DNA from 4 places in the Weizmannia sp. FSL W8-1119 genome. Region 2 is predicted to be linked to each of the others. Evidence: riboswitches for the same ligand, from Rfam matches in the RefSeq annotation. Region 2 holds a riboswitch; each other region holds the start of a gene.
What was found. Region 2 has a riboswitch for S-adenosylmethionine ahead of NSQ19_RS03440 (O-acetylhomoserine aminocarboxypropyltransferase/cysteine synthase family protein). Riboswitches for the same ligand answer to the same signal wherever they lie in the genome.
Positions count from the first base shown of each region.

Region 1: it holds a riboswitch for S-adenosylmethionine, as region 2 does, so the genes downstream of both, NSQ19_RS12090 (5-methyltetrahydropteroyltriglutamate--homocysteine S-methyltransferase) here and NSQ19_RS03440 (O-acetylhomoserine aminocarboxypropyltransferase/cysteine synthase family protein) in region 2, are expected to answer to the same signal.
Region 3: it holds a riboswitch for S-adenosylmethionine, as region 2 does, so the genes downstream of both, NSQ19_RS01280 (phosphoadenylyl-sulfate reductase) here and NSQ19_RS03440 (O-acetylhomoserine aminocarboxypropyltransferase/cysteine synthase family protein) in region 2, are expected to answer to the same signal.
Region 4: it holds a riboswitch for S-adenosylmethionine, as region 2 does, so the genes downstream of both, NSQ19_RS13245 (YezD family protein) here and NSQ19_RS03440 (O-acetylhomoserine aminocarboxypropyltransferase/cysteine synthase family protein) in region 2, are expected to answer to the same signal.

Region 1 is NZ_JBBOZL010000001.1:2,435,318-2,441,223, forward strand. Features, by position in the region: gene brnQ (branched-chain amino acid transport system II carrier protein) at 1-30, shown strand, start outside; gene NSQ19_RS12070 (STAS domain-containing protein) at 251-1,108, opposite strand; gene NSQ19_RS12075 (hypothetical protein) at 1,542-2,801, opposite strand; gene NSQ19_RS12080 (hypothetical protein) at 3,067-3,558, shown strand; gene NSQ19_RS12085 (Bax inhibitor-1/YccA family protein) at 3,481-4,116, opposite strand; SAM riboswitch class I at 4,268-4,369, shown strand; gene NSQ19_RS12090 (5-methyltetrahydropteroyltriglutamate--homocysteine S-methyltransferase) at 4,507-5,610, shown strand; gene NSQ19_RS12095 (L-lactate MFS transporter) at 5,714-5,906, opposite strand, start outside.
Region 2 is NZ_JBBOZL010000001.1:741,438-747,343, forward strand. Features, by position in the region: gene cls (cardiolipin synthase) at 123-1,568, shown strand; SAM riboswitch class I at 1,667-1,774, shown strand; gene NSQ19_RS03440 (O-acetylhomoserine aminocarboxypropyltransferase/cysteine synthase family protein) at 1,878-3,176, shown strand; gene NSQ19_RS03445 (homoserine dehydrogenase) at 3,438-4,421, shown strand; gene NSQ19_RS03450 (S41 family peptidase) at 4,873-5,906, shown strand, end outside.
Region 3 is NZ_JBBOZL010000001.1:236,326-242,231, forward strand. Features, by position in the region: gene NSQ19_RS01260 (NAD-dependent succinate-semialdehyde dehydrogenase) at 1-1,116, shown strand, start outside; gene NSQ19_RS01265 (glycosyl hydrolase family 28-related protein) at 2,420-3,823, opposite strand; gene NSQ19_RS01270 (TIGR04104 family putative zinc finger protein) at 3,994-4,299, shown strand; gene NSQ19_RS01275 (hypothetical protein) at 4,329-4,508, shown strand; SAM riboswitch class I at 4,610-4,714, shown strand; gene NSQ19_RS01280 (phosphoadenylyl-sulfate reductase) at 4,806-5,531, shown strand; gene cobA (uroporphyrinogen-III C-methyltransferase) at 5,659-5,906, shown strand, end outside.
Region 4 is NZ_JBBOZL010000001.1:2,700,818-2,706,723, reverse strand. Features, by position in the region: gene ssuD (FMNH2-dependent alkanesulfonate monooxygenase) at 1-510, shown strand, start outside; partial or broken gene ssuC (aliphatic sulfonate ABC transporter permease SsuC) at 524-1,282, shown strand; gene NSQ19_RS13255 (ATP-binding cassette domain-containing protein) at 1,297-2,049, shown strand; gene ssuE (NADPH-dependent FMN reductase) at 2,071-2,610, shown strand; gene NSQ19_RS13245 (YezD family protein) at 2,699-2,878, opposite strand; SAM riboswitch class I at 2,995-3,101, opposite strand; gene NSQ19_RS13240 (bifunctional GNAT family N-acetyltransferase/carbon-nitrogen hydrolase family protein) at 3,246-4,787, shown strand; gene NSQ19_RS13235 (hypothetical protein) at 4,913-5,125, opposite strand; gene NSQ19_RS13230 (AEC family transporter) at 5,200-5,814, opposite strand.

The DNA.
Region 1 (5,906 bases), 1.7 Mb from region 2:
GCCGTCCAGGCAAGGGAACAAAGTTTGTAGCGGCCCGGAAAAGCTTCGAGGCGGCCAGCCTGGTCTCGCTTTTCCCACGGATCGGACCGCAATTCCCCCGGGAGGAACGTATGGGGAATTGCGGGCAAATTTTTCGCCCGGCGCAAAGCCTGTAATCGAATCATAAACGCTTTACGTTTTCAGCCGCAAAAAAAGGCCCCGCCTCCTGGAAAAGTGCGGGGCCTTTTTTATGATTTCTATAATATAACCGTTAATACAGCGTAATTTCCTTGTTTAAATCATCATATTGAATATATTTTTTCAATGCCTGCTGTAATGTCCCTTTTGTTTCTGCTTTATTTTCAAAGGAAAGGCCCCTTGTGACCATCTGCCTTACAATTTCCGGGCGCAGGCCGGTGATGACCACTTTGCATCCCATCATCGAAGTGCCGTCAATCATCTTAAAAATATGGTCGACTACCTCCATCTCTACTTCTGCAATGCCGGAGAAATCCATTATCAACGTTTGGACATGTAGCCGCCCTACCTCAAGCAAAACTTTTTCTTCCAAAATATTGGTGCGGAAAATATCAATAGAGCCGATTAACGGCAAAATACAGACGCTCGATGTAATCGGAATGATCGGGACGGACAGGTTTTCCACCAATCTTTTTTGCTGGTCGATCAGTTCATCTTTATAGGTAGAATACCGGATAAAAAAGTGATTTAAAAATTGGTCAATACGGTCATTGATTTTTTTCTCCATGTTAAAAAAGTAGTCCTGGTCCACTTCAATCCCTTTTTCTTCCCCGTACTTTCTCAGAAATACCCATAATGTCCGGCGGATCGCCTGCACCCACTCCAGTTTCAGTCCGAGCGTCAAAGAATGCGTTGCCCAGGCAATCCCTTCCTGGCGGGCAAAAGTGACCAATTCCTCATCCTGCTGTTCGACGACATACGTCACAATTTTAAAGGCATTATTCAACAAATCAATGTTCCCTATTCTTAAAATTTCATCAATTTTATCTTTTACATTTACGGCCTCATTTAATAACTTCTGTTCGAAGCTGTTTCTATTTTTCTTAAGGTATGTGATAATTTCTTCTTGTTCATTTACAATCGATCTCATTATTCCACACCTCATCTATTATGATAAAAGGATGGCTGTTGAAGCGGCGGCCGCCCGCGTTTTTTGCGGCCTGTCCGAAGATCAGCCAGGACAGGGAAAGATGGCCCCGCCTCTAAAAGAATACCATTCTTATACCCCATACACCAAATACATTAACATGATGCTATATAAATGAACTTAAATTCCTCCCCAGGACCAGGCGCCAATTTGCATGAGGATGACTTTTTGCAGTAGGCAACAGAGCGGCAATATCATGCATAAGGGGCCATTATTTTCACCCGGGTCTCCGGCCGTGCAAAAAGCAGCCGTGGACAATTTGCACCCGCGTTGCGGGATGGGCGGCTATTCGCGAAAGGGGTCTCCCCTATGGCTTTCCCCATCCGGCCAGGTTTTTCCTTTCCAACCGGCAAAAAGCCGCTCCATCCAAAGCGGCTTAAATGGCTGTTTCCCTTTTTTCTCTTGAAACCAATTGCGCGGTCATTTTCCTCCAGGCTGCTTTTGTATCCTGAAAATCGCGGTAATGCTGTCTGACGTTGCGGTGGTACTGCTCGAATTCCTTCAGTACATTCATAAAGTCATCCCGTCCGAAGTAGCGGCAAACTTTCGGAAGCGTCTCTTTCAGCCGGGCACGCACTTCCGCCATTTTTTCTTCATAGTTTTCCCTGTCGGTGATATACACATAAAGCGGCTTGTACCGGATCCAGCCGACACATGCTTTGTAAAAACGTTCCACGACCTGTTTCGTATCCGCTTTAATATAGCTTAAATTGGTCGGCAGCACCCCGAGCAGCAAATGCTGGTAAGCGCCGAATCCGTCATGGAAAGTATAGGCTGGCACGCGCAGCACGGTCCGGTCTGTCAGGCATGTGCCTAAGAAAGTATCCTCGCCCCGTGCATTCGGCGGATTGTAAAACGGCAGCACACGGTCCGGGTCTGTTAAATTCAGCGTCAAATTCGATCCTGAAATAAATTTTGCCCGGTTAATCTCCGGCACTTCTTCCGCCTCATCCTTTACAAGCACACCTGTATCGGCATATGTCACCCCGCCGTTTTTCATCACGGTTTTGATCGTATCCCAATTGACAATATCGTTGCTCAAGGCCTCAATGAGCGTGCGGAAATCTTTTTCTTGCAGTGCGTCATTGAAAGAAATGAACGGAATCGGGGAAATGTAGCCGCAATGGTATCCGTTCGTAATATCGGCATTCCGGATATGTTCCAAATGCTTCCGGAGCACTTGCTGGCCCCCCCAGACAGCCGTTTTCCTGCTTTTTGTCACGGCAACCGGATACTCGTCATCATCAAGAAAAATGAGATAATCGATGCCTCTTTTCAACGCCTCATAAACGATGATATTGCGTTTGGACGCGTATCCTTCGCCGAACAAAAGGACTGCTTCTTTTCTGCTCATGCCCATTTGGGATACGAGTTCTTCGGTTGCTTTACGCGTCTCCTTCTCCCCGATGAAATAAGCCCGGTCAATATCTTCCATGCATTCCGTTTCAATATGTACAAAGTCTTCAGGCTCTGCATTTTCGTAGTGCAAATCATAGGCAACAAACAAATGCAGCTTGATCCTGTCGCTCTCCGTCAGTTCGGATTCCTTCAAGTTATACATATACGTTTTTAAAACATTTTTAAAACTTTTTCTTCCTGTTGCAAATCCGATGCCCACATTGATTTCCTTTGCCATTTGTTTCCCTCTCCTTTTGCATTTCTATTTCCTTATACCCTGTTTGCATGCGGACCGAAACATGGCATAAATTCCCCGGATTGCGGGTACACTTCGATTATGTTGCGTGCAATGTTTGAATGAAGATGAAAAAGTGTAAAAAGATAAAAAAGGATGCGCCCTGTTTTTTCCAGAAAGCCGGGAAAAACGGGCACATGAAAAAAGGAGCAGAGCAATGGCTGGGCAAATTCCTAATGAATAAACGATTGATGATACCATTGATTTGATGAAAGAAGGGCATCTCTACGTTAAAAACCGGACGGACGATTATCATGCAATTTTGTTTGAAACCCGTCTGCTCGGGCAAAAAGCGGTGTGCATCAGCGGCGAGGAAGCAGTCAAAATGTTTTATGACCCGGAAAAATTCAAACGAAACGGGGCTGTGCCGAAACGTATTCAAAAAACGTTATTTGGCGAAAATGCGATCCAGACGCTCGATGGAAAAGAGCATCTCCACCGGAAAGCGCTGTTTTTATCGCTGATGGGGCCGGATGCGCAGCAGCATTTGGCACAAATGGTCCGGGCAGCATGGGAAGCGCGCATCCCCGAATGGGAGCAAAAAGACCGTATTGTTTTGTTTGACATCCAACATGTGAAAAAGAAAACGCCTGCCGGTGAATGGCGGGCGTTTTCTTTTTTCTCAATCGTCGCTTCCCAAAATGCCGAGAATTTGCAAAATGTAAATAAACAGGTTGATAAAATCAAGGTACAGGCTTAAAGCCAAAAGCGGGACCATTTCCTCGGAAATGCCATGGTGCTTCATTTGGTTAAAGTCAAAAACAACATACAGGGAAAAAACAATCGCGCCAATGAAGGAGTACGCGAGCATCCCGGTTGAGGTTAACGGGCTGAAAATGCTGAATATTCCGATGAAGATCAGCGCCAACAATGCGACAAGCAATGCGGTGCTTAAAAAGCCAAGATCCCTCTTGGTAACGGCCCCAATAACACCCATCACGGCAAAAATGCCGAACGTGGAACCAAAAGCGAGCAGGACGACCTCAGCACCGGCCTGGGATGCATAATAAGCTACAATCGGATATGTCGTAATACCGGAAATAAAGGTGAAAGCATAAACGAACAAATACCCAACGCTCTTTTTCCTTCTTAACCAGAAAGCGGCGATGACCATTGCAATTTCTGCAACCATCAGCGGCATCATAAGCGCAGGCGGAATGAATCTCCCCGTATATAAACCCGCCGTTGCAAACAGCAGTGAAACGGCAAAGACGCCAAGCACTTTCTGGAATACAGACCTTGATTGTATGGCCTCCATAAAATCCCTCCTTTGTTTTTCTTATTACTATTATATTTTCACATCGCCCCTGATTTCAATCTTTCCGTCCCATTTTAAAAAATTTTGCGAATGCCCTTGACAAAAATAGGTGGAACATTTAAAGTGTATTTAAACTAAATAATATTTAAAATTCTTATCCAGAGAGGTGGAGGGACTGGCCCCTTGAAGCCTCGGCAGCGGTCTTTTTTAAAGAACTGTGCCAATTCCAGAAAGCATTGCTTGAAGATAAGAAGAGCGGACGGTTCAGTTTTGCAATCCAAACCTCTTCTTATTGCAGAAGAGGTTTTTTAATGGGCCCATGCAGCTAAAAGCAATTTTTTTCTGCGCACAGCAGCTGTTTTAAAAAATATCCAGAAAGAGGGAATCATGATGACGAAAACATTAACAAAAGCGCCGTACAGGGCAGACATTGTCGGAAGCTTTTTGCGCCCGGCCCGGTTGCACGAAGCGCGGGAAAAATTTGCAGCGGGAACCATCCCGGCCGAAGACTTGCGTGCAATTGAAAATGAAGAAATCCGCCGCCTGGTCGGCAAACAAATTGAAGCCGGCCTCGAAGCGGTAACGGACGGAGAATTCCGGCGGAGATTCTGGCATACGGATTTCATGGAACATTTAAACGGGGTAAAAGGGTACGTGCCGAACCATGGATACCGGTTTGTCGGCATCGAAACGGAAGCTTATGACGTCCGGGTAACCGGAAAAGTCTCCTTTAACCCGGACCATCCGCACATAAAAGATTTTATTGCGCTGAAAGAAATCGCCGGGGACAGGGCGGTTGCGAAAATGACTATTCCAAGCCCGAATCAGTTTTTCAATGCCGGAATCCGCAATGAAGACATTTACCCGGATCTTGAAGAATACGCAAATGATATTATCCAAACTTACCGGGATGCGATCAAAGCTTTTTATGATGCCGGCTGCCGCTACTTGCAGCTGGATGATGTTTATCTTGCCGGCCTGTGTGCACCGAAACTGCCGTTTGCAGACAGTGAGCTCGAAAGGGAAAGATTGATTGATCTCGCTTTACATGTAGCAAACAGCGTACTGGAAGGCAAGCCGGATGATCTGACCATCACAACCCATCTGTGCCGCGGCAACTACCAGTCGAAATGGGCTTTTGAAGGCCCGTATGATAAAATTGCCCCGAAAATCTTTGCAAATGAAAAAGTAGACGGGTTTTTCCTTGAATACGACGATGAGCGTTCCGGCGGGTTTGAACCGTTGAAATACATTCCGGAAGGCGGGCCGAAAGTCGTGCTTGGCATTTTCACATCGAAAAAGGGAGAGCTTGAAGATAAAGTGCTGATCAAAAACCGGATTCGGGAAGCATCCAGGCATGTACCGCTCGAACAGCTTTGCATCAGCACCCAGTGCGGCTTCTCCTCCACCCACCACGGCAATCTTTTAACAGAAGAGCAGCAGTGGGACAAAGTAAAATATATTGTGGATACCGCAAAGGAAATTTGGGGATAAACCGGGAAAACCCGCTGGGGCAGCCAGCGGGTTTTTTATCATGATGGAGGCACGAATCCCTTTCCTGTCTGCTTGTTCATGATCGAAGCACACAGCCCTTGCTTTAATGCGAATGCTGGGCACGGTTGACATTCCCCCGAACCCCGTGTGCGTGGGCTGCTTCTTCAGCCGGCGATTTAATGAAAAGCGTAATCGCAAAAGAGACCAGGCAGAGAATCGTGATCGCATGGAATGTCGGCATAAAGCCCCCGAGAAGGGAAGCGATGACCGATCCGGATAATGCGCCGATGCCGAAG
Region 2 (5,906 bases):
ATTGTTATTTTTGCTGCGCAAACATATCCTATATCAATTTCAAAACACTTCACCGTGTTCCCGGATACCGGCCGGGAACAAACCTACAACAGGAACAAAGGGTGTACGAAAAGGAGAACGCAATGATTGTAACGGTACTACTGGTTATCTTGTTTCTTTTGAATTTTATTCTGGCAGGAACCATTATTTTCCTAGAACGGCGGGATGTCGGCGCAACCTGGGCCTGGCTTTTGGTGCTGCTATTCCTGCCGATTGCCGGCTTTATCCTGTATTTGATATTCGGGCAAAATTTAAGCCGCCGGAAAATTTTTGACTGGAAGGTACAGGAGAAGATCGGCATTAAGGAAATTTCCCAGCAGCAGATTGAACTGCTGCGCGAAAACCGGTTTCCGTTTCATGATGAGCGGACAGCCCAGTATAAGGATCTCGTTTATATGCTGCTGATGAATGACGGGTCGATCCTTTCCCAGGACAATCACGTCGATATTTTCACAGACGGCAGAAAAAAATTCCAGGCTTTATTTGAAGACATCCGGAATGCAAAAGACAGTATTCATCTTGTATATTATATTTTCCGGAATGACCGTCTCGGCCATGAATTGATTGAACTGCTGTCCCAAAAAGCAAGAGAAGGCGTAAAGGTGCGGCTGCTTTATGATGATATGGGATCGCGGATGCTGTTCCGCCGCAAATTTTTCCGGCCGCTGATTGAAGCCGGAGGGGAAGTGGCGTCCTTTTTTCCAGCCCGTATCCCGCTCATTAATTTGCGCGTCAACTTCAGAAACCATCGGAAATTGGCGATTATCGACGGACGGGTCGGTTATATCGGCGGTTTTAACGTCGGCGATGAGTATCTTGGCCTGAATAAAAAATTTGGTTATTGGCGGGACACGCATTTACGGATTTCCGGGAGCGCTGTTTATGCCATGCAGACCCGCTTTATTTTAGACTGGAATCAGGCATCGCCGCATGATGTGAAAAATGAAGAACGTTATTTCCCGGTCATCCCGCCGCAGGGGGAAACCGATATCCAGATTGTCTCAAGCGGCCCCGATTCCGAATGGGAGCAGATTAAAAACAGCTACATTAAGATGATTAATTCCGCCAAAAAATATATTTATTTGCAAACACCGTATTTCATTCCGGATGACAGCCTCCTGAACGCGCTGACGCTTGCCGCTTTATCCGGAGTGGATGTCCGGATTATGATTCCAAATAAACCGGACCATATGTTTGTCTACTGGGCGACGCTTTCCAACATCGGCCAGCTGTTAAAAACGGGCGTCAAAGTGTACATTTATCAAAATGGGTTCATCCACGCGAAAATGATTGTCGTAGACGGGAAAATTGCTTCCGTCGGCACGGCCAATATTGATGTGCGCAGTTTCCGCCTCAATTTTGAAGTGAACGCCGTGCTGTACGACCGCGAGCTTTCCGGCACACTTGCCGGCATTTTCCGGGACGACATGGCCAAATCAACCGAATTAACGCTCCATGTTTACCAGAACCGGCCGCTTTATGTACGGTTTAAAGAGTCCATTTCCCGGCTGTTGTCGCCAATTTTGTAGAAGAAAAAGAAAATTTTTCAAAAAAAGGTTGACGGTTTGCCATTGGTCTTCTATAATCTTAAACAATAAGTCATTCAAAATTGAATTATGAAAAGAAACTCTTATCTAGAGCGGCGGAGGGACTAGGCCCTGCGAAGCCCGGCAACCTTCAGGCATTTGCCTGAAAAGGTGCTAATTCCTACAGACATGCGTCTGAAAGATAAGGGAGGAACTTACATACATTGTAACCCTCTTCCCTTACGAAGAGGGTTTTTCATTTCCTCTTCCATCTTTCGCAGGAAAATTTTAAAAAACCAGGAGGATTTAAAAATGACACAATCATCATTACAACCGGAAACTTTATTGCTGCACGGGGGCCAGGAACCGGACCCGGCGACAGGCTCGCGCGCCGTGCCGGTATACCGGACGACTTCTTACGTTTTTCCGGATACAGAACATGCAGAGGGCGTCTTCAATTTATCAAAAGAAGGTTTCATTTATTCCCGCCTTGGCAATCCGACTGTGGATGTGTTTGAAAAACGCGTTGCCGCACTGGAAGGCGGAACGGCGGCTGTCGGTTTATCATCCGGCGCGGCGGCCATTGCCTTCTCCATTTTGAATATTGTGCGTGCGGGCGACGACATCGTATCCGCCAGCAATCTTTACGGCGGCACATATAATTTGTTTGCCGTGACATTGCCGAAATACGGCATTAACGTCAAGTTTGTGGACGGGTCTGACCCTGAAGCGTTCCGCCAGGCGATCACCCCGAAAACGAAAGCATTGTATGCGGAAATTATCGGCAACCCAAGCCTGCAGGTGCTCGACGTGGAAAAAGTGGCGGAAGTTGCCCATGAAAACGGCATTCCTTTGATTGTCGACAACACGTTTGCTTCTCCGTATGGCTCGAATCCGATCAAATGGGGAGCGGACGTGGTTGTCCATTCGGCGACAAAATGGATCGGCGGGCACGGAACGGCGATCGGCGGTGTTGCCGTTGACGGCGGGCATTTTGACTGGAACACAGAGAAATTTCCGGACTTCAGCGAACCGGATCCGAGCTACCACGGCTTGCGCTACGGCGTCGACACGGCACAGGCTGCGTTCGCCACAAAACTTCGCGTTCAGCTTTTGCGCGACTTCGGGCCGGCTTTAAGCCCGGACAACGCCTTTTTATTCCTGCAAGGGCTTGAAACGCTGCATCTGCGCGTGGAAAGGCATAACGAAAATGCGTTGAAAGTCGCGGAATTTCTGAAAAGCCATCCGGATGTTGCATGGGTCAATTATCCGGGACTTGAAGACCATCCGTCCCATGAGCTGGCGCAAAAATATTTGAACGGCGGCTACGGCTCCATTGTTAACTTCGGTGTGAAAGGCGGCCGGGAAACAGGAAGGCGCGTGATCGACAATATCAAGCTGTGGTCGCATGTAGCGAATGTCGGCGATGCGAAATCGCTGATCATCCACCCGGCAACGACCACGCATTCGCAGCTGAGCGATGAAGAACTGGAAAAGTCAGGGGTCACGGGTGATTTGATCCGCCTGTCTGTCGGGCTTGAAGCCGTCGAAGATTTGACAGCCGACCTCGATCAAGCCATTACAAAAGCGACGGCTGTTACAGCCCGGTAAAAGCAGGTAACGGGCCAGGCAGGTTCGTGCGAAGGCCGCCACGGCGGAATGCCAACAGGCGATCCAGAAAACTTGCACGGGATCCGTTCCGGGCTGATCCCACTATACAATTTTGTCGGCACGGACGGCCTGCACACCTGTTCCGGATCGGGAGCTTATGGGTGCCGGCTGCACCGGAGACCGCCGGGCCGCTTGATGTTTTAAATGAACAAAACGCTTCAGAGGCGAATAGCGCTATATTGCAGGGAGGTTTTTGGATAAATGAGGGTGATTAAAGCAGCGCTGCTCGGCTTCGGGACGGTCGGCCAGGGCGTGTATGAAGCCGTCCGGACCCACCGGGAGCAGCTGAAAGAAAAGCTGCATGCCGAGGTAGAGATTGCAGCGGTTCTGATCAAAAACCCCCGTAAAAAGCGGAACATTGACAGTTCTGTGCTCGTCACGACGGACTTCCGGGAAATTCTTGCCATTCCCGGCCTTGAAGTCGTGTTTGAAGCGATTGTCGGGGAAGAACCAGGCTTTTCTTACTGTTTACAAGCAATTGAAAAAGGCTGCCACGTCATTACTGCCAATAAAGTCATGTTTGCAAGATATGGGAATGTGCTGCTTGAAAAAGCGAAAGAAAAAGGCGTGTTTGTCGGTTATGAAGCGACAACCGCAGGCGGCATCCCTGTGATTCGGACGATTTCCCAGCAGCTTCAGGTCAATGACATCCAGCGTGTGCAGGCGATTTTAAACGGCACATCCAATTTTATTTTATCGGAAATGCGCGAAAAACATCTTCCGTTTGAAGAAGCGTTGGAAATCGCCAGGCAGCACGGCTATGCAGAAGCTGACCCGGGCAATGATGTGGAAGGGCAGGACGCTTTTTGCAAGCTGATGATCTTAAGCCGGCTCGTATTCGGAACCCAGCCGGACTGGGAGAAAGTAGAAGTTGAAGGTATAGGCGGGCTCTCGCTTGCGGATATTGAAAAAGCGGATCGGAAGGGGTTCCGTTATAAGCATATTGCGGACATATACCGTGACGGCGGCACGCTGAAAGCATCCGTTAAGCCTGTCCTTATTCCTTCCGAACATGCCCTTTATGCGGTGGAAGGCGTCAACAACGCCGTCACCATTTACGGCAGCCTGGTTGGAAAAATTACCCTTACCGGCCCAGGTGCCGGAAAATTTCCGACAGCCAGCGCCATGATTGAAGACTTTGCAGCAGGTTACCGGCCTGTTCCGCAATTGGATGCCGTTTCGTGAACCGGTTATCCGGGCGGATTTAAGTTCCTTTGTGATTCTAAGATAGCATTTCAGCGAGGGGAGAACCCCTCAACCTCTTTTCGGCTTCTTCCGTTTTCGCTTGCTCGGCTTGGCGGGAGAGGCTTCTTTTTTTTACCTGTTTTGAATCCAATTGGCGAGAAAGTGACGGTTTACCCCGTTTTGAATCTAATTGTTTATGGCCTCATCCGCCGTTCGTGCCGTTTCGTGAACAGCATGGCCATGGCCGGATGTCGTATCCCCTAAAGAAACCGGAGCCCGTTTGCAACACCCATTTTTTCGCTTCACGGCAGCCTGTTTTGCACCTTCTGCGGGACTTTCACCGGCTTTTTCCGCTGCCCGGCATATGCCCCCCGGCTTGTACATATATTGAATTATCGAGAGGAAGAGCCCCGCTTTTTGGCGGCGCTTCTTGTACAAGGAGGGCATCACCATGAAACGAAAATGGCTGGCGCTTGCGATTTCGGGATCGCTGCTTGCCGGTGCAGGCGGCGGCTATACGGCGGGCCAATGGTTTTTACAAAAGGACAAGGCAGCCCCCGCCCGCCAGGAAACAACCGGCGGGACAAGCAATATGCCGGATCTCGCAAAAATTGCCCAGGCATACCAATTAATTAAAAGTTCCTATGTCCGGAAAGTTGACGAAAAAACACTCGTGGAAGGTGCAATCAAAGGCATGGTCAGTACATTGGACGATCCGTATTCCGTCTATATGGACAAAGAGACAGCTGCGCAATTCAACGACACGCTGGATTCCTCTTTTCAAGGCATCGGCGCTGAAATCACCAAAAAAAACGGAAAAATACTGATTGTTTCTCCTTATAGAAACTCCCCGGCCGAAAAAGCGGGACTGCGCCCGGAAGACGTAATTACAACAATCAACGGAAAAAGTACGGCAGGCATGGACTTATATGAAGTGACAACACGAATCAGAGGAAAAAAAGGCTCCAATGTGAAGCTGGGCATTTCAAGGGCCGGTTCCGGCAAACAGATGACAGTGACGGTCAAACGTGATGAAATTCCGCTTGACACGGTCTACTCGAAAATGAAAAAGGCAAACGGGAAAAAAATCGGTTATATCGGCATTACCCAGTTTTCAACAGATACGGCAACAGATTTTGCGCAGCAGCTCGAAAAACTTGAAAACCGCGGCATGGAAGGGCTTGTCATTGATGTACGGGGAAATCCGGGCGGCCTTCTTTCCAGTGTTGAAGCGATTCTCAAGCAGTTTGTCACAAGGAACAAGCCGTATTTGCAAATTGAGGAACGGAGCGGGCACCGTGTCCAGTATGTGTCCAAACTGAAGAAAAAAAAGGATTATCCGGTTGCGGTCCTCGTCGATAAAGGCAGCGCGAGCGCCTCTGAAATTATGGCGGCAGCGCTTCATGAAACGGAAAATTATCCATTAATCGGCGCCAGGACATTTGGCAAAGGGACGGTGCAGGAAGCGGTGCCGATGGAAGATGA
Region 3 (5,906 bases), 510 kb from region 2:
CGTTACGCAAATGGCTTTATCGAGTGGTTTGCCGAAGAAGGAAAGCGTGTGTATGGCGAAACGATTCCGGCATCCGCTACCAATAAACGCCTGTTTGTCCATAAACAGCCGGTCGGCGTTGTCGCGGCAATTACCCCGTGGAATTTCCCGGCTGCCATGATTACCCGCAAAGTTGCACCTGCGCTTGCTGCCGGCTGCACCGTTGTCATCAAACCGGCAAAACAGACACCACTTACTGCTTTGAAGCTTGCTGAGCTTGCTGCAAAAGCCGGCATTCCGAAAGGCGTCATCAATGTAATAACCGGGAGTGCGAAGGAAATCGGGGACACTTGGCTTGCCGATGAACGCGTCCGCAAACTTACTTTTACCGGATCGACCGAAATCGGGAAAGAGCTGATGCGCGGCTCAGCTGACACAGTGAAAAAAGTGTCGCTTGAACTTGGTGGGCATGCACCGGTGATCATCACAAAACATGCGGACCTCGATAAAGCTGTAGAGGGCACGGTTGCAGCAAAATTCCGCAACGCCGGTCAGACTTGTGTGTGCTCGAACCGCATTTATGTACAGGAAGAAGTGTATGAAGCTTTTACCAAGAAATTTACAGAAAAAGTGAAAGCACTCCGTGTTGGGGACGGCCTTGCAGAAGGAACGGATATCGGTCCGCTGATTGACCGGAATGCGGTTGAAAAAGTAGAACATCACGTCAAAGATGCAGTGGAAAAAGGGGCTACCGTGGAAACAGGCGGCAGCGCGAAAGATGGGTTGTTCTTTGATCCGACAGTCATTTCCAATGTTACCGATGATATGATATGCATGAATGAAGAAACATTCGGGCCGCTTGCACCGGTAACGAAATTTACGGATATTGATGAAGCAATTCGGCGTGCCAATGATTCCATTTACGGTCTTGCTGCGTATGTGTTCACGGAAAATATTTCAGAAGGCATTCAAATTGCAGAGGGGCTGGAATATGGCATTGTCGGGCTGAACGACGGGCTTCCGTCCACGCCGCAGGCCCCATTCGGCGGTTTCAAGCAGAGTGGTCTCGGCAGGGAAGGCGGCCGTTACGGCATCGAAGAATTTTTGGAAGTCAAATATATTTCGCTCGGTTTATAAGTACCTGGATCGGCCTGCAGGAAAAAAGTGGGATCTCTAAAAATGGGGATCCCACTTTTTTGATCCTAAACCAGTTGCGGTACTTGGCTCGAATGTTTTTGAGGCAGATCCGGGGAAGTGGTCCAAAGGTCTTTTACAGGCTTTCAAAAAGACAAAAAGGGATCAGGCCAGAGCTCAAAATGTCCCCTAGAAGCCGTCAAAAAGACAAAAAGGAATGGGATCCGCCCCCAAATGTCTTTTTAAGACGTTTAAAAAGACAAAAAGGATCTGGGCAGTGGTCCAAGTGTCCTTTAGAGGCCTTCTAAAAGACAAAAGGAAATGATTCCCACCCTGAAATGTCCCCTAGAACACTTCAAAAAGACAAAAAGGAGGTGGGACCGAGTCCAAATGTCTTTTTAAAACGTTCAAAAAGACAAAAAAGGATCCGGGCGGAGGTCCAAACGTCCTTTAGAGACCTTCAAAAAGACAAAAGGCAATGATTCTCGCCCCAAGATGTCCCCTAGACGCCTTCAAAAAGACAAAAAGGAGTGGGGATCGAGCCAAAATGTCTTTTTAAGATGCTCAAAAAGACAAAAAGGATCTGGGTAGTGGTCCAAGTGTCCTTTAGAAGCCTTCAAAAAGACAAAACGGGGGTGGGACTGAGTCCAAATGTCTTTTTAAAACGTTCAAAAAGACAAAAAAGGATCCGTACGATGGTCCCAATGTTTTTTAGAGGTCTTTAAAAAGACAAAAGGCAACAAATTTCCCGGGAAAGCGTCCTTTATGGTGAAAGGAAAATAACACAATTGGTCGGGAAAAGTATTCGCAACTTAATGAGAGAAAAATTGCGATAATATTACTGGCACGAGTGCTATGAAAGACATGTCACAACAAATTTCCGGGCATTGGCATCAAGGAAGACAAAATGTCTTTTACTCGAGAAGGAGCACAAAGTCGGCAAAAACTTTGTATAGAAATGTCTTTCCGCGCCCGCATTCATGACAAAAGACACCAAGTTTCCCCGGGAAATGATCTTCAAACGATGATGAAAAGGAAGAATCCAGGGCTTGCTGAATCAGCAAAATAATCGGAATTGGCAAGGATCCCAAGGATTTTGCCGAACTTTAAATGCAAGGGTTTTAAAAAGATGTAGAAAAAACTTTGAATTCGAAAGTCATTTTACCCCCCTTTTTTGCAAATATCGCTTCTATTGGTGGCAAACATGAAGGCTGGACTTGCAGGGTGAATCGGATAAGAAGCTATTATCCGATTCACCCTGCAAGTCTTGCTTAGATTCTCTCTTTATTTATGAACAATCCAAGCATTACAACAGTACGCATTTGTCTTTGCCCTTGATCCGTTTCGCATTTTGAAACCCGCTGATTTCTACATTTTTCAAGATAACATTTTTTGCACGGTACTGGATGGCGACAACAGGATTTCCCTTGAAATCGTAATCCGGGTCGCCAAGTGCTGTCAGCCCGTTAATGACAACGTTCCGGTAAGCGGAAACAACGAGGCTGCGCGGCGTTGAACCTTCATATAAATCCGTAAACACCGGCGCGATGGAAACAAGATTGGCCGCCACAATATGGTCCGCGCTTTTCGAATCGCTATCCTTACCTTTATGGTGACCGATATGCCGGAAATTGAAAGAACGGTTGTCGCGGACAGAAAGATGGCCGTAAAGGTGGACATGAGAAGCAGCCGAAGCATTGTGGTGGGCTTTGATTTCGACACCTCCGAAACAGCCGCTTGAAGCATTATTGTAAAGCCAGACATGGCGCGACCCGTCATCAATCTCAATGCCATTGGAGTTGGAAAACCCTTTTTTGTGGGCCTTTCCACTCGGGTTGTAACAGAAAGAATTTGAAATAAAGCAATAGTCGCTATGGTGGGTGGTAATGCCGTCATCACCGAATCCGCTTGCCGTAAGCCCGTCCAGCCAGATATAGCGGCTCCTTCCCGGGGCGAGAAAGCCGTCGCCCAAATAATGATACCGGGCAGACGATACATCAAAACCATGCAGGCCGGCCCCCGCCGCCTCCACATTTTTCACCCAGCCGAACGTGACGTGCGCAAAAGTCAGACAGCTTGAACGGTTATTTCCTGCTGCCGTTCTTTCCTCATTTCCGAGCCTTTCGACATTCCAGTCCAGCGTGAGCCCTTCCACTGATATATGGTGATTGCCGCGGTGGAAATGGGCGTTTTGGATAAGACGCGTTTTTTTCGGCGCATGCGGATGGAGTTTGATGACTGTTACGCCTTTTCCGCTGCCGCAAAGGCATGTCCATGAAGGCAGCTTAAGCCCCTTTACAAGATAAACGCCTTCCGGTACGATCACTTTCACGCGGCCGTTTCCCAGTGCTTTTTGGAATGCCGCTGTGCAGTCGGTTTTTCCATCGCCGGCAGCCCCGAAATCTGCCACATTGACTGTACGGGATGCCACAGACAGCAGCCGGCTGTATGCTTGATCCAATATCGTTTTCCATTCCGGGTAGACAAGGCCGTTCTGATCTGCAAGGGTTTTATACGGTTCAACCGGATATCTCCGGTTCAGCAGCAGCCGTGAAAGGGAAAACGGTTTGTGAAATTCCGGCTGGCAGTATTTTTGAAAAAGCGCTTCATTTTCCTGGATTAGGGTACCCGGCTGGACTGCCCTGCGTGAAAGCTGGCGCAGCAGCATGCCGTTTGTCCGGGGGTCATGATGCTTATCCAAATGAATCATTTTTTCACCCCGCTTTGCCTTCATTCAGTCTCTGTCATTGGATATATGTAGTTTACCCCCGCAGGTTGGAAAATGCACTGAAAAAGGAAGACTCTTTTCTAAATCATTGTTGTTGGCATAAAAAAGATTGAATTTTATGTTAAAATCGAAGAAAAGGAAGGTGGAAGTCAATGAGCCTGCCAAAATGTTCTGATTGTAACCATCCATTTAAGTGGATTTATATCTTTAAGAGATTATGGAAGTTTGACCAAACCATAGAATGTCCAAATTGTAAAGCCAAGTTATATCCAAGTTTGAAGTTTCGAAATAAAGTTGGATATTTTTCCCTGCTTTGCTTTTTCATCTCATTTGGACTAATGATATTGGGCATTCCAAAAATTGCATTCATAACACTAATCATCATTATTTGGGCTTGTTTGATTCTTATGATGCCTTATGTTTATTCGTTTGATCATAAAGAAAGGCCTCTATGGTAAAAGGGAACGAATAGTTGTCGCCCTTTTAAATGGCTTCAAAAATCCAGGTGATGATGAAACGCGGAGCTGAGCCGGTACGCCGCAAGTTTAAAGGTGAATTGATGAACCGATTTGGTACAGAGCAAGATTTGAAAAAAACACATGCAAGCAAAGATTGGAAACCATTTCATCAAATGAGAAAGAAAAAGGTGGCCCAAAACTACATGTAACACTTTTCGTGAAAATGGGCCTTATTTTCTTTATCAGAATTTTTCGTTGACGAATAGCATAAGAAGGTATACAATAAACTTTAAGCTTATATGTTGTTATTTTCTTATCAAGAGAGGTGGAGGGAAGGGCCCTGTGAAGCCTCGGCAGCAGGTCCGAAAACGGGTACTGTGCCAATTCCTGCAGGTGGTGGCCTGAAAGATAAGAAGATTTCCCGGGAATGGATATCTTCTTACTTCAGGGTAAGAAGATTTTTGTCGTTTAATCCTTAGTAATCGAATAAGAAAGAAGGGAATAGAGTGGAGCAAACGCGGCTCACATATGAACAGTTTACGTCGGATCCGTTTGCAGTGTTCGTGCCGGAAGATGAAACAAAGGGCGCATTGGAAATTTTGCAGTGGGCATATGGCACGTACGGTAAATCAGTGGTATATGCGTGCAGCTTCGGCGCAGAAGGAATGGTGCTGATTGATCTCATTTCGAAAGTCAGAGAAGATGCGGATATCGTATTTTTGGATACGGACCTGCACTTTCCGCAAACTTACGAATTGATTGAAAAAGTGAAAAAGAAATATCCGGCTTTAAATATCCAAATGAAAAAACCGTCGCTTACGCTTGATGAACAGGCGGCGCAATACGGATCTGCCCTTTGGAAAAGGGATCCGGACCAATGCTGCTATATCCGGAAAATCAAGCCGCTTGAAGAAACGCTGCAGGGAGCGTCGGCCTGGATATCCGGCTTGCGGCGGGAGCAATCGCCGACAAGGGCGAAAACGAATTTTGTCAATAAAGATGAAAGGTTCCATTCGATTAAAATTTGCCCGCTGATTCATTGGACATGGGATGACGTTTGGAACTATATCAAGTCCCATCATCTTCCGTATAACGAATTGCATGACCAGGGATATCCGAGCATCGGCTGTTTCCCGTGCACACGTGCTGCTGGAAACAGCGACTCAAGAGCAGGAAGATGGGCGGGCTTTCATAAAACCGAATGCGGGCTGCATACGGTTCAGAAAAAGTAAGGCTGCCCGGTGGTGCTGCGGCAAAAACGGCCATCCCTTCTAAGCCGCTGCTACAGCCACTCCGGGAGAAGTGGGCGCATAAACCAAACCAACCAGTTATCCGATTAAGTTTAAAGCAGGTGAAGAAATGAGAAAAGTATATTTAGTCGGGGCAGGGCCCGGCGATTCGGAACTGATCACAGTGAAAGGATTGCGCATGATCCGGGAAGCGGATGTCATTTTATATGACCGCCTGGTGAATCCGGATCTGTTAAAAGAAGCAAGGCCGGATGCGGAACTCGTCTACTGCGGGAAAAAGCCGGACGCCCATACGATGTCGCAGGATACGATCAACCACCTGCTTGTGAAGTTTGCCAACCAAGGCAAAACTGTTGT
Region 4 (5,906 bases), 2.0 Mb from region 2:
GTCAAAAAACTGGCGTCAGCACAAGGAAGGACAGTGCGTTTCGGCATCCGGCTCCATGTCATTGTCAGGGAAACAGAAAAAGCGGCGTGGGATGCTGCCAATGACTTGATCCGGTATGTGGATGATGAACTCATCCAAGCGTCCCAAAAGATTTTCTCACGGTTTGACTCGGTCGGCCAGCAACGGATGACATCCCTGCACAACGGCAGCCGGGACCATCTTGAAATCAGCCCGAACCTTTGGGCCGGCGTCGGGCTCGTGCGCGGCGGGGCGGGAACGGCGCTTGTAGGTAGCCCGGAAATTGTCGCAGAAAGAATGAAGGAATATGCAGAACTTGGCATTGAAACGTTCATTTTATCCGGTTATCCGCATCTTGAAGAAGCGTACCGGACGGCTGAGCTGTTGTTCCCGTACCTGCCGCTTGAGCAGCCTGATGCCCCCGCTTCCAATATCATCAGCCCGTTCGGCGAGATTGTGGCGAATGATGCACTGCCGAAAGTATTAAAGTAAGGAGGCCGCTCTGATGTTGAAAAAACACGTCACGCCTTGGGTGGTGCCGGTTTTCCTGCTGTTTGCCTGGCAGCTTGCAAGTTCGGCCGGCATTTTGCCATCCAATGTGCTCCCAAGCCCTGTTGCCGTTGTAAAAGCGGCTTGGAGCCTCACACAATCCGGGCAGCTTTTCGATTATATCGCCGCCAGCGCAAAACGGGCACTGGTCGGATTTTTGGTTGGCGGCGGAATCGGATTTGGGCTCGGGCTGTTTACCGGGCTGTCCAAAAAAGCGGAGGGCCTGCTCGACAGTACCGTGCAGATGGTCCGGAACGTTCCCCATCTCGCCCTGATTCCGATTGTTATTTTATGGTTCGGGATCGGGGAAGAGGCGAAGCTGTTTCTCGTCGCGCTCGGCACCTTTTTTCCAATCTATTTAAATACGTTTCATGGCATCCGTTCGGTGGACAGAGCGCTGATTGAAATGGGGGGGGTTTACGGGCTGAAAGGGCCGGCGCTTTTTTGGCATATGATCCTGCCGGGGGCGCTTCCTTCCATTTTGGTCGGTGTGCGCTATGCGCTCGGGGTCACATAGGTAACCCTGATTGTGGCCGAAACGATTGCATCCAACTCCGGTATTGGTTATATGGCCATGAACGCCCGCGAGTTCATGCAACTTGACGTTGTCGTTTTGAGCATTGTCTTATATGCCCTTCTTGGAAAACTTTCCGACTGGCTGGCAAAAATCGCGGAACAACGATTGTTAAAGTGGCACCCGTCATATCAAAAATAAAGGAGGAGGAAACGATGACGAATAAGGTGTTTGCTGTGGAAATTGAGGGGCTGGAAAAATCATTCGGCAGCCATCGCGTCCTGCGCCATCTTCATTTGAAAATAAGAAAAGGGGAATTTGTTGCGATTGTCGGAAGGAGCGGATGCGGCAAAAGTACGCTCCTCAGGCTGCTTTCAGGGCTTGAAGCGGCAAGCGGCGGAAAAATTCTTATAAACGGGGCGCCTTTATCCGGCATAAATAGATCGGCGAAAATGATGTTTCAGGACGGCCGCCTGCTCCCGTGGAAAACCGTGCTTCAAAATGTCGGCCTGGGCCTTGCAGGAGACTGGAAGCATGCGGCCCGTGAAATGCTTAGAAAGGTCGGACTGGAAGGGCGTGCGGATGATTGGCCTTCATCCTTATCCGGCGGGCAGAAACAAAGGGTGGCGCTGGCGAGGGCATTAATCCATGAGCCGGACATCCTTCTCCTCGATGAACCGCTTGGGGCGCTTGATGCTTTAACCCGGATTGAAATGCATGCGCTGATCCAGTCTCTTTGGCTCGAAAAACATTTTACAGCCATATTGGTGACGCATGACGTGGAAGAAGCAGTCGCCCTCGCCGATCGGGTAGTGTTAATCGAAGAAGGGGAAATTGCGATGGACTGCCCGGTAAAACTCCCTTATCCGCGGAAAAGGGACCACGCCCTCTTTGCAGCAACGGCCAATCATATTTTAAACCGCATTTTAGGGAGCGGCCACCCGGTTTTGCATGCAATGAAAAATTAAGGAAGAAATGGAGGGATTCATATGGCGGAAAAAATAGTACTGCTGAACGGGAGCCCTTCTGCGTATACGAGATTAAATGGGATCCGTGATTATATCAGGGCCGGGTTAAGGGGGCACGGGTACGAACCGGAGCTCATCAATATCCGGGAACTTCCGGCCGGCGATTTAATGCATGCCCGGCAAAGCCCGCCCATCACCGGGGCATTAGGAAAAGTGGAAGAAGGCGATACGATAATCATTTTGACACCGGTCTATAAAGCGTCTTATTCCGGACTGCTCAAGACGTTTCTGGATCTTTTGCCGCAAAATGGCTTATCCGGCAAACAGGTGCTGCCGCTCGCCATGGGCGGCACATTCGGCCACTTGCTCGCGCTCGATTACGCCTTGAAACCGGTTTTGGCCTCACTCGGGACAACGTGCATCGAAAAAGGGGTGTTTATTCTCGACCAACAAGTGAAAAAGAGGGGTGGTTTTTATGAGCTGGACAGGCAAGCAGCCGACCGCCTGAATGCTGCTTTAAAAACAGCATTTCCGCAAATTTCCATACCGCTGTACTCTTAAACAAATCCGGCATTTGGACGATATCCAAATGCCGGTATTCGTGTAGCACGAACAACGGGAAAAGAGATAACCGGAATGCCGGCGCCCGTCATCCCATCTTTTGCTTGGGAAGTGCCGCTTTTTTCTTTTCCAGTGCAAACCGGACTTTCTCGGTTGTTTCGATCTGTGTGATGTTTCCTTCATGGATCGAAATGACCACTGTTCCAAACTCCAGTTTTTGCAATGATTCCATAATGCGGGCTACTTTCGTTTCATCAATATGAGCCATTTTTCATACCCCCAAAAATAAATTTCGTGTGTGCGTGGTGGTCCGGCCGGCAATGCGGATGATCCAAAAAAGAAAGGCCCCCTTCAAGAAAAGTTAAGAAGAGGGCGAGGCTCCTTAACTTATCTTCCAAGCTTGGCGCTTGCTGGAATTAGCACAGTATTCCCAAAAAGAATCTGTTGCTGAGGTTTCCTCGGGCCAGTCCCTCCCCCTCTCTTGATAAGCTGTATAGAAATAATTTGTTAAAACTATGATAAATAATATTATTCCGATTTGTCAACTTATATTTTCGACATTTCAGCTGCTTTTCGGGCAAAACCGATTCGGATAGGGTATGATAATAGAAAAAGTGTGTTAAGGGTGTGAGATTGTGCCAGAGACAGATGTATCCAAGTTTGAGAAGAAAATCGAGGTGCGGAACATCCGCTTTGAAGACATTGATGATATTATGGCATTGTCGAAAAAATGTTTTCCGGGGATGGAGCCGTGGAAACACGAGCAGCTGGAAAGCCATATCCGGATTTTTCCGGAAGGGCAGTTTTGCGTGGAATACGAAGGGAAAATCGTCGGTTCCTGCTCCAGCTTAATTGTCAATTTCGATGAATACGAAGACCAGCATACATGGGATACGATCACTGCGAACGGCTACATTACCAACCATAATCCGCACGGGCTCAACCTGTACGGCATTGAAGTGATGATCGACCCGGAATACCGGCGCATGAAGTTCGGGCACCGTTTGTATGAGGCACGGAAAGAGCTTTGCCGGAAAATGAACCTTCAAAGCATCATCATTGGCGGCCGGATTCCGAATTACAGCAAATATAAAGACAAAATGACCCCGCGCGAATACGTGGAAGAAGTCGAGATGCACAATATTTATGACCCGGTTCTGTCCTTCCAGCTGCTTGAAGGGTTCCAGATTATGCGGATCAACAGGCAGTATTTGCCGGATGATACAGCATCCGCTTCATTTGCAACGCTTATGGAATGGCATAACGTCGATTATTTGCCGAAGTCCCGCCGTGTCTATCATGCTTCGTTCCCGGTCAGGATTACAGCGATCCAATATATGATGAAAAAAATTGATTCCTTCGATGATTTTGTCAGACAGGTAGAATATTATGTCGATGTGGCCGCGGATTTCGGTTCTGATTTCGCCGTTTTTCCGGAAATTTTCACCACGCAGTTGATGTCCTACCTGGAAGAAAAACGCCCTGACCAGGCAGTGCGCCGGCTTTCCGGGTACACAGACCAATATATTGAACTGTTTACAGAGCTTGCCGTACGCTACAATGTCAACATTATCGGCGGGTCCCATTTTGTGGAAGAAGACGGGGGCATTTACAATGTCGCTTTTTTGTTCCGGCGCGACGGGACGATTGAGAGGCAGACCAAACTCCATATTACGCCAAATGAGCGGAAATGGTGGGGGATCGCGGAAGGAAACGAACTCAATGTATTTGATACGGATTGCGGGAAAATTGCGATTCTGATTTGCTATGATATCGAGTTTCCGGAGCTGGCCCGTGTCGCTGTCGACCACGGTGCGAACATTATTTTTGTCCCGTTTTGCACGGACGACCGCCAGGCCTATTTGCGCGTCCGCTACTGCGCACAGGCGCGGGCCATTGAAAACCAGGTGTACACCTGTATTGCGGGAACAGTCGGCAACCTGACCCACGTGGAAAACATGGATATCCAGTACGCCCAGTCCGGGATCTTTTCTCCCTCCGATTTCGGCTTTGCCCGCGATGGCATTGTCGGAGAATGCGATCCCAATGTCGATACCGTCGTTGTCGGCGATGTCGATCTTGAGAAGCTGCGCCGCAACCGCAACAGCGGCTCCGTCCGGCAACTGGCCGACCGGAGAAGAGATTTGTATCAGATTAAGATCAACACCAGGTCCTGAGCATGACGGACTGGACGCAAGACCGGCCGGGCAGCCGCCAAGTGCCTGAACGGCTGCTTGGAAAACCCGGATACCGTATCAAAAAACCGCTTAGAGGATGGAAGCTCTAAGCGGTTTTTCATGATTCAGGCGATCTTCAGCACGACCATCAGGCTGGTCATCAACACAATGCTGATCAAAATGGACAACGAGTTCAACGTGCTGGACATGGCGACATTGCCGCCGCATTTCTGGGTAAATGCCGTGCAGACGGCGTAAATCGGCGCAAACGCGATAATCACGAGCACGAGCCGAACTTCAAGCGGCAGCGGCAGCAGGAAATAAAAGAAATGCTGCAAACAGGATGGCCATTCCGTAACGGATGATAACGGCTTTTAAGATGCCCGCAACCTGGCTTTTTTCAAGCCGGAGTTCAAAACCGATCCCGATCATCAGCATGGCCAGAAAGCCGTTTGCCTGTCCGATGATTCCGGTAAATGCGGTCACGCCTGCCGGCAATGTAATATGCAAAAGCGACAGCGCAAGCATGATCAGATAGGTATCCATCGGGATGGATGAAAACATTTTTTAGGTAAGATGCCGCATTTGTTCTTTCGTTGTTGGCAACGGCGGAAGCAATCGAATATGTGCCGCCCGTGCATAAAACCGAATTGCCGGCATCGAACAGGCAAGTTGCCACTACGCCAACGGGCCCCAGGAAATTTTGTACATAGGGGAGTGTAAAACAGCCAATATTATAACCGGAATAATTGATCATGTTAAAGGCTTTTTCCGTATGGGTACGGCGCCAGGAAACGATATAGCCGGTTGCAATCATCACCAGATTGCAAATGACGCCGATTGCGACAAGCATTAACAGCGAAGTTTCAAGGGAGAGTTTTTCAAAATTTGTAATCACGGCGCATGGCAATGTAATGTTTAAAACCATGCGGGAAACCAGCTGAAAATCATCCGGCTTAAAAAATCCAATCCGCTTCAAAATGTAACCGAGCACAATGATCAAAATAAACGAAGCGGCTTTCGTCAACACAACACCCACATTTTTCCCAGTTTTCTTTTTGATCTAATTTCATTAAAAAACAATGAGAAAGAAACGGCAAGGAAAATTTTTGGCAACAA